DNA from 2 places in the Magnetospira thiophila genome. Region 1 is predicted to be linked to the other one. Evidence: predicted binding sites of a transcription regulator. Region 1 holds the regulator's gene; the other holds the start of a gene.

Region 1 (4,423 bases):
GGGGATGAACACCGGGTCGTAGCCGAAGCCTTTCTCGCCGCGCGGCGGCCAGGTCAGGGCCCCATGCACCTCGCCCAGAAAGGATTCCGCATGGCCGTCGGGCCAGCAGAGCACCAAAGCGCAGACGAAATGCGCCCGGCGGTCGGTTTTTCCGGCCAGGGCCTGTTCGACCTTTTCCATGGCGATGGAAAAATCCTTGCTCGGTCCGGCCCAGCGGGCGGAATGGATGCCCGGCTGACCGCCCAGGGCTTCCACCGCCAGCCCCGAATCGTCGGACAGGGACGGCAGCCCGGAGGCCAGAGCGGCGGCACGGGCCTTGATGTCCGCATTGCCGAGGAAGCTGTCGGCGTCCTCTTCCGGTTCCGGCAGGTTCAGGTCTCCGGCGGAAATCACTTCCACGTCATAGGGGGCCAGCAGTTCGGCGATTTCCCGCACCTTGCCCTTGTTGTGGCTGGCGATAACCAGCTTGTTGCCGGTGAATTTGCGACTCACAGGCCGAGCGCCTTGTTCTGTGCGTCGGTCAGGGTGGCAATGCCGCTCTTGGCCAGATTGAGCAGTTCGAAGAATTGCGCTTCGGAGAACGGCTCCTGTTCCGCCGTGCCCTGGATCTCGACGATGCCGCCGCTGCCGGTGAGCACGAAATTGGCGTCGGTCTCGGCGTCGCTGTCCTCGGCGTAGTCCAGATCCAGCACCGGGGTGCCCTGGTAAATGCCACAGGATACGGCGGCGATGGAATCGGTCAGCGGCACGTCGGGCAGAATGCCCATTTCGACGATCTTGCGGAACGCTTCATAGAGCGCCACATAGGCTCCGGTGATGCTGGCGGTACGGGTGCCGCCGTCGGCCTGGATCACGTCGCAATCCACCTTGACCTGGATTTCGCCCATGCCCTTGAGGTCGGTCACTGCGCGCAGGGAACGGCCGATCAGCCGCTGAATCTCCTGGGTCCGGCCCGATTGCTTGCCGCGCGCCGCCTCGCGGTCGGTGCGGGTATGGGTGGAGCGGGGCAACATGCCGTATTCGGCGGTCACCCAGCCCTTGCCCGAGCCGCGCATCCAGCCCGGCACCCGTTCCTCCACCGAGGCGGTGCAGAGCACATGGGTATTGCCGAAGCGCGCCATGCAGGAGCCTTCCGCATGTTTGGAAAAGCCGGGCTCCAGAATGATGGCGCGCATCTGGTCGGGCGAACGGTCGGACGGTCTCATGATATCCCTCATATTGCTGTTTGGGCGCACCCTAACCGCAGACGGAGACCGGGGCAAGTTGACGATGCCCCTCCGCACCCCTACATTCCGCGCAGCATGATTACCGACCTCAACGACCGTTCGCGCAAGATCTTTCGCCAGATCGTCGATACTTACCTAGAAACAGGTGAGCCCGTCGGCTCGCGCACCCTGGCCCGGCTGTTGGATTCGCGGCTGTCTCCGGCGACCATTCGCAATGTGATGGCCGATCTGGAGGATTTCGGACTGCTGTTTTCGCCCCATACCTCCGCCGGACGCCTGCCCACCGATGCCGGGCTGCGGCTGTTCGTCGATGGGCTGCTGGAACTGGGGGCGCTGACCGAGGCCGAGCGGCGCGACATGGAACGGCGGGTGGCGGGCAGCGGTCGCAGCGTCGAGGGCCTGCTCGAAGAGGCCTCCAACACCCTGTCCGGGCTGACCCATTGCGCCGGGCTGGTGCTCGCCCCGAAAAGCGACAGCCCGCTGAAACATATCGAATTCGTCGCCCTGTCGCCGGGCCGGGTGCTGGTCGTCATGATGACCGAGAACGGGCTGGTGGAAAACCGCATCTTCGAGGTGCCGGTGAATCTGCCGCCCTCGGCACTGGTGGAAGCGGGGAATTTCCTCTCGGCCCGACTGCGCGGTCGTACCCTGGCCGACGCCCAGGCGGAAATTCTGGCTGAACTGGAAAGTCAGCGCGGCGAACTGGATCACCTGACCAGTAAGCTGGTCGCCGCCGGTCTGGCCACCTGGGGCGGCGAAAAACGCTCCCGCTCGTTGATTGTGCGTGGTCAGGCCAATCTGCTGGAAGACGTGGATGCGGTGGCCGACCTGGAACGCATCCGCGCCCTGTTCGCCGCCCTGGATCAAAAGGAAACGCTCTTGAGCCTTTTGGATCAGGCCGATCAGGCGGAGGGCATTCAAATTTTCATCGGTTCGGAAAATCAGTTGTTCGGCACCGCCGGTTGTTCGATGATCGTCGCCCCTTATCGCGACGGCGCTGAACGGATCATCGGCGCCCTCGGGGTCATCGGCCCGACCCGCATGAATTACGCCCGAATCATACCCATGGTCGATTACACGGCGCAAATCCTGAGCCGTGTCATTGGATGACGGAGAGAAGTGACAATGTCTGAAGAAACCCAAGCTCAAGATCCCCTCGACGAGACCCCCGAAGCGGAAGCACCCGCTGCGGAAGCCGCGCCGGAACAACCCGACGCGCCCGAACCCGCGCCGCAAGAGGACCCGGCAGCGCGCATAGCCGCCCTGGAGGCCCAGGTGCGCGAGTTGGACGACAACTGGCGGCGCGCCGTGGCGGAAATGGAGAATGTCCGCCGCCGGGCCGATATCCAGATCGAGCAGGGGCGCAAGTTCGCCATCGCCGATTTCGCCAAGGCGATGCTGGAGGTGGCCGACAACCTGAGCCGCGCCCTTGACCATGTGCCGGAACAGGCACGCACCGAGGACGAGGCGGTCAAGGCATTGTTCGAGGGTGTGGATATGACCGGCAAGAGCCTGTTGCAGGTGCTCGAACGGTTCGGCGTCAAGCCGGTACCCGCCGAGGGTCAGCGGTTCGATCCCAAATTTCACGAAGCCATGTTCGAAGTGCCGCTACCCGATCAGCCCTCAGGCATGGTGGTGCAGGTGATGGAGACCGGCTTCATGATCGCCGACCGGCTGTTGCGTCCGGCCCGCGTCGGGGTGTCCAAGGGCGGCCCCAAGCCGGAGCCGGTGACCTCTGCGGAGGAAGCCGCCGCCTCGGGCGGCGCCAAGGCCTATGACAAGGTCATCGACGGCACCACCCGCGCCTCCGGCAGTCAGGTGAACGAGGAACTTTAGCACCTTCAGGGCAGTTGCGAAGTTCAGGCGATCTGCCTATATAACGGCTAGGTTTCACAAATTCGTGACAATCACGACCAATTTGGGGACGATCCGGCGTGCCAATGGGCCTGGAAACGTCCGCCGCAAGGAGAGAAGACAATGAGCAAAGTCATCGGTATTGATCTGGGAACCACCAACTCCTGTGTCGCCTTGATGGATGGCAAGGATGCCAAGGTCATCGAGAACGCCGAAGGGGCGCGCACCACCCCCTCCATGGTCGCCATCGCCGACGACGGCGAGCGTCTGGTCGGCCAGCCGGCCAAACGGCAGGCGGTGACCAATCCGGAAAACACCCTGTTTGCCATCAAGCGTTTGATCGGTCGCCGTTTCGACGATCCGCTGACCAAGAAGGACATGGAACTGGTCCCCTATTCCATCGTCAAGGGCGACAACGGCGATGCCTGGATCAAGGCCAATGATAAGAATTACAGCCCGTCGCAGATTTCCGCCTTCATCCTGCAAAAGATGAAGGAAACCGCCGAGGCGCACCTGGGCGAGCCGGTCACCCAGGCGGTCATCACCGTGCCCGCCTACTTCAACGATTCCCAGCGCCAGGCCACCAAGGACGCCGGCAAGATTGCCGGATTGGAAGTGCTGCGCATCATCAACGAGCCGACTGCTGCGGCCCTGGCCTATGGGCTGGACAAGAAAGCGGGCGGCACCATCGCGGTCTATGATCTGGGCGGCGGCACCTTCGACATTTCGGTGCTCGAAATCGGCGACGGGGTATTCGAGGTGAAATCCACCAACGGCGACACCTTCCTCGGCGGCGAGGACTTTGACGCCCGCATCATTGATTACTTGGCCGACGAATTCAAAAAGGAGCAGGGCATCAACCTGCGCACCGACAAGCTGGCCCTGCAACGGCTCAAGGAAGCGGCGGAAAAGGCTAAGATCGAGCTGTCTTCGTCCATGCAGACCGAGATCAACCTGCCGTTCATCACTGCCGACGCCTCGGGGCCGAAGCACCTCAACATCAAGCTGACCCGCGCCAAGCTGGAAGCCCTGGTCGAGGACCTGATCGAACGCACCATCGAGCCCTGCCGCAAGGCGCTCAAGGACGCCGACGTCACCGCCGGGGAAATCGACGAGGTGATCCTGGTCGGCGGCATGATCCGCATGCCCAAGGTGCAGCAACGGGTCAAGGAATTCTTCGGCCGCGAGCCCCACAAGGGGGTCAACCCGGATGAAGTGGTGGCGCTCGGCGCGGCCATTCAGGGCGGTGTGCTGAAGGGCGACGTCAAGGACGTGCTGCTGCTCGACGTGACCCCGTTGAGCCTCGGCATCGAGACCCTGGGCGGCGTGTTCACCCGGCTGAT
Region 2 (4,423 bases), 510 kb from region 1:
CTCAACGACTGTTATGCCGATCCGTCGGGCAAGATGATTCTGCCGGAGCCGCCGCGGCTTGAGCCAGTGGTTGAAGCCCTGCCGGAACAGATGACAGCGGAAAAGTAATCGTATATACAGAACAACAATGTGACATAAAAATCGTCACAATTACTTCTTTTATGCTTGGGAGAGCTTGAATATGGCACATGTGGTTATCATTGGAGCGGGTCTTGGCGGCATGCCGATGGCCTACGAAATGCGCGACGAACTGGGAAAGCAGCACAAGGTCACTGTCATTGGCAATGGCCCGGAATTTCAGTTCACGCCGTCCAATCCCTGGGTTCTTGTCGGTTGGCGCAAGCGCAAGGATGTGGTGATTCCGGTCGAGAAATATCTGAAGAAAAAGGGCATTGATTTCATTCCGGTCCCGGCCAAGAAGGTGCGTCCGGCTGATAACCAGGTCGATCTGGCCGATGGTCAGGTGGTGGATTACGACTATCTGGTAGTCGCCTCCGGCCCGCATCTGGCGTTCGAAGAAGTGGAAGGCCTGGGCCCAAATGGCGGCTTCACCCAATCGGTGTGCCATGTGGACCACGCGGCCAAGGCTTACGAGAAGTGGGAAGAATTCTGCAAAAACCCGGGGCCGATCGTGGTCGGCGCGGTGCAGGGCGCGTCCTGTTACGGCCCGGCCTACGAAATGGCCATGATTATGGATACGGACCTGCGGCGTCGCAAGATCCGTGACAAGGTGCCGATGACCTTCGTCACCGCCGAGCCCTATGTGGGCCACCTGGGCCTGGGTGGCGTCGGTGATTCCAAGGGCATTCTGGAATCCGAATTCCGCAGCGTGCACGTCAAATGGATCTGCAATGCCAAGGTCGAGAAGGTCGAGGACGGCATGATGCATGTCTCCGAGGTCGGAGACGACGGCAAGGAAGTGAAAAAGCACCAGTTGCCCTTCAAATTCTCCATGATGCTGCCGGCCTTCAAGGGCATTGAGGCGGTTCAGGGAATCGAAGGCCTAGTCAATCCGCGCGGCTTCGTCACCGTCAACAAGTTCCAACAGAACGCCACGTTCAAGAACGTCTATTCGGTCGGTGTGGTCGTGGCCATTCCGCCGGTGGAAGCCTGCCCGTTGCCGGTCGGTGCGCCCAAGACGGGCTACATGATCGAGTCCATGGTGACCGCCACGGCGCATAACATCAGCAACATGATCGACGGCAAGGAGCCGGAGACGGAAGCCACCTGGAACGCCATCTGTCTGGCCGACTTCGGAGACCGCGGCGCGGCCTTCGTCGCCCTGCCGCAGATTCCGCCGCGCAACGTCAACTGGTTCTCCGGCGGCAAGTGGGTGCATCTGGCCAAGATCGCCTTCGAGAAGTATTTCATCCGCAAGATCAAGAAAGGCACCTCGGAGCCGATCTACGAGAAATATACCCTGAAGGCCCTGGGCGTCACCAAGCTCAAGGACAAGTACACCGCGCCGACCATCCACGATTGAGAAATTACCGCGATATTTTGTGATCAAGGCCGTCCTACGGGGCGGCCTTGTTGCTTTTCCGGGAGCGCGGGGTTGACAGATGGAGCCGACACCCTTACATGTCTGGCACTCAGCACTCACGAGTGCTAGCAAAAATCAGGTTTTCGTTTTTCACCAATATGTTGAGTGAGGTAGCACTATGAAGTTCAGGCCGCTGCATGACCGCGTTCTGGTCCGTCGCACCGAAAGCGAAGAAAAGACCGCTGGTGGCATCATCATCCCCGACACCGCCAAGGAAAAGCCCATGGAGGGCCAGGTCGTTGCCGTGGGCGCCGGAGCCAAGGGCGAAGACGGCAAGGTGACCCCGTTGGATGTGAAGGCTGGCGACCGCATTCTGTTCGGCAAGTGGTCCGGCACCGAAGTCAAGATGGACGGCGAAGAGCTGTTGATCATGAAAGAATCCGACATCATGGGCATCATTGAATAACACCCGTGATCCGCGACCAGTTTGAATAGAGGAAATACCAATTATGGCTGCCAAAGAAGTTAAATTCAGCACCGATGCCCGCGCCAAGATGCTGCGGGGCGTCGACATTCTCGCCGATGCCGTGAAAGTGACCCTGGGTCCGAAGGGCCGCAACGTGGTGATCGAGAAATCGTTCGGTGCGCCGCGCATCACCAAGGACGGCGTCACCGTCGCCAAGGAAATCGAGTTGGCCGACAAGTTCGAGAACATGGGCGCCCAGATGGTGCGCGAAGTGGCCTCCAAGACCAACGACGAAGCCGGTGACGGCACCACCACCGCCACCGTTCTGGCGCAGGCCATTGTCCGCGAAGGCTGCAAGGCCGTGGCTGCGGGAATGAACCCGATGGATCTGAAGCGCGGCGTCGACATGGCCGTGCTCGCCGTGGTCGAGGACGTCAAGTCCCGCGCCAAGGCCGTTTCCACCAACGAAGAGATCGCCCAGGTCGGCACCATTTCCGCCAACGGAGACACCGAGGTCGGTCGGATGATCGCCGAGGCCATGGAAAAGGTCGGCAACGAGGGTGTCATTACCGTCGAGGAAGCCAAGAGCCTGACCTCCGAGTTGGACGTGGTCGAGGGCATGCAGTTCGATCGCGGCTACACCTCGCCGTACTTCGTGACCAATGCCGAGAAGATGACCTGCGATCTGGAGAACCCGTTCATCCTGATCCACGAGAAGAAGCTGTCCAGCCTACAGCCGTTGCTGCCGGTGCTGGAGACCGTGGTGCAGTCCTCCCGTCCGCTGATGATCATCGCCGAGGACATCGAAGGCGAGGCTCTGGCCACCCTGGTGGTCAACAAGCTGCGCGGCGGCCTCAAGGTCTGTGCCGTCAAGGCTCCGGGCTTCGGCGACCGTCGCAAGGCGATGTTGGAAGATCTCGCCATCCTGACCAATGGTCAGGTGATCAGCGAAGATCTGGGCATCAAGCTGGAGAATGTCACCATCGACATGCTCGGCAGCGCCAAGAAGATCGCCGTGACCAAGGAAGACACCACCATCGTCGAAGGGGCGGGCGAGGCTGATGCCATCAAGGCCCGTTGCACCCAGATCCGGGCGCAGATCGAGGAAACCACCTCCGACTACGACCGTGAGAAGCTGCAAGAGCGTCTGGCCAAGCTGGCGGGCGGCGTGGCCGTTCTGCGGGTCGGCGGGGCGACCGAGGTCGAAGTGAAGGAAAAGAAAGATCGCGTGGACGACGCCCTGCACGCCACTCGGGCGGCGGTCGAGGAAGGCATTGTCGCCGGTGGCGGCACGGCGCTGCTCTACGCCATCCGTGCCCTGGACGGCATGGAAGGGGAAAACAACGACCAGAAGGTGGGCGTCAACATCGTCCGCCGGGCGTTGCAGGCCCCGCTGCGTCAGATCGTCGAGAACTCCGGTTTCGACGGCGCGGTCGTCGCGGGCAAGCTGCTCGAAGGCAAAGACACCAACTATGGTTTCAATGCCCAGACCGGCGAGTACTGCGATCTGGTCAAGGCCGGTATCGTCGATCCGACCAAGGTCGTGCGCACCGCGTTGCAGGACGCCTCCTCGGTGGCCGGTCTGTTGATCACCACCGAAGCCATGATCGCCGAACGGCCTGCCGACCATAAGGGCGGCGACGCCGGCGGCATGGGCGGCATGGGTGACATGGGCGGCATGGGCGGCATGGGTGGCATGGGCTTCTAAGCCTCCCCGTCGAACAGAAAACCTATCGGAAAAGGCCGTCCTTCGGGGCGGCCTTTTTCTATGCCGGGGGCGCGGCCTTGGCGAGCAGACGCTCATACAGTGCCCGAGCCTGCGCAGACATATCGCGGCAGGCGGCCTCGAAGCCGTCCAGGAAATGCAGCAGAAATGCCCGCCGCAGGTCCTGGTCGGCGATGCGGCATCCCAGATAGGCCCCGGCTCGAAAGGCGTTGTAGAACGAGGTATCCACCAGTTCCCAGATGCCGACCAATGAGTCTTTTCGTTGAAACAGACTCCGGCGCAACCGTTGTTCGGTTTGCGAAAACAGATGATCGGTTTGCCGGGCCTGACCAAGAATATCGGCAATCAAAAGCGGGAAGTTGTCAGCGGCTTCTGCATAGCTGTTGAGCCGGGCCGGGTCCAGGAATGTACCGGGCGCAACACTGGGCAGGGTGCGTTCCAGGGCGCGGAAGAGGTCGGTCTTGCCGCGCGGGGGCGGCGGGAGATCGACCGTCGCGGCGGCCCGCGGACGGCAACCGGGTATCTGCGCCCCGTCGGCACAGTTGAAGGCCTGGGCCTCGGGGAAGGCGGCCAGCCCGACCTGAAAATTCATGCGCGAGGAATTGTGGACCCAGGACGTTTCCGCCCTTCCTCCAAAGTTGCCCGGAACTGGGATATGAAAGGAGTCCTCCACCCGTTGAGAGCTCATGCCGGGGAGGAAGTTATTGTACCCCTCTTCCAAAATAGCCGCGTCGCGGGCGTGGTGGGC

The links. Region 1 encodes HrcA, which represses chaperone genes, less so after heat shock. Its sites were predicted from a motif close to GTTAGCACTCNCCNNNGGNGAGTGCTAAC; they were not measured.
Region 2: groES (co-chaperone GroES) is a predicted target of HrcA. The motif match lies at 1,585-1,613, and genes of this name have one in related genera.

The regions. Positions count from the first base shown of each region.
Region 1 is NZ_BAAHXF010000001.1:1,330,433-1,334,855, reverse strand. Features, by position in the region: gene rdgB (RdgB/HAM1 family non-canonical purine NTP pyrophosphatase) at 1-492, opposite strand, end outside; gene rph (ribonuclease PH) at 489-1,205, opposite strand; gene hrcA (heat-inducible transcriptional repressor HrcA) at 1,302-2,336, shown strand; gene grpE (nucleotide exchange factor GrpE) at 2,352-3,062, shown strand; gene dnaK (molecular chaperone DnaK) at 3,204-4,423, shown strand, end outside.
Region 2 is NZ_BAAHXF010000001.1:1,844,462-1,848,884, forward strand. Features, by position in the region: gene ACYQ1P_RS08870 (dynamin family protein) at 1-108, shown strand, start outside; gene ACYQ1P_RS08875 (NAD(P)/FAD-dependent oxidoreductase) at 182-1,483, shown strand; gene groES (co-chaperone GroES) at 1,662-1,949, shown strand; gene groL (chaperonin GroEL) at 1,993-3,657, shown strand; gene ACYQ1P_RS08890 (motility associated factor glycosyltransferase family protein) at 3,716-4,423, opposite strand, start outside.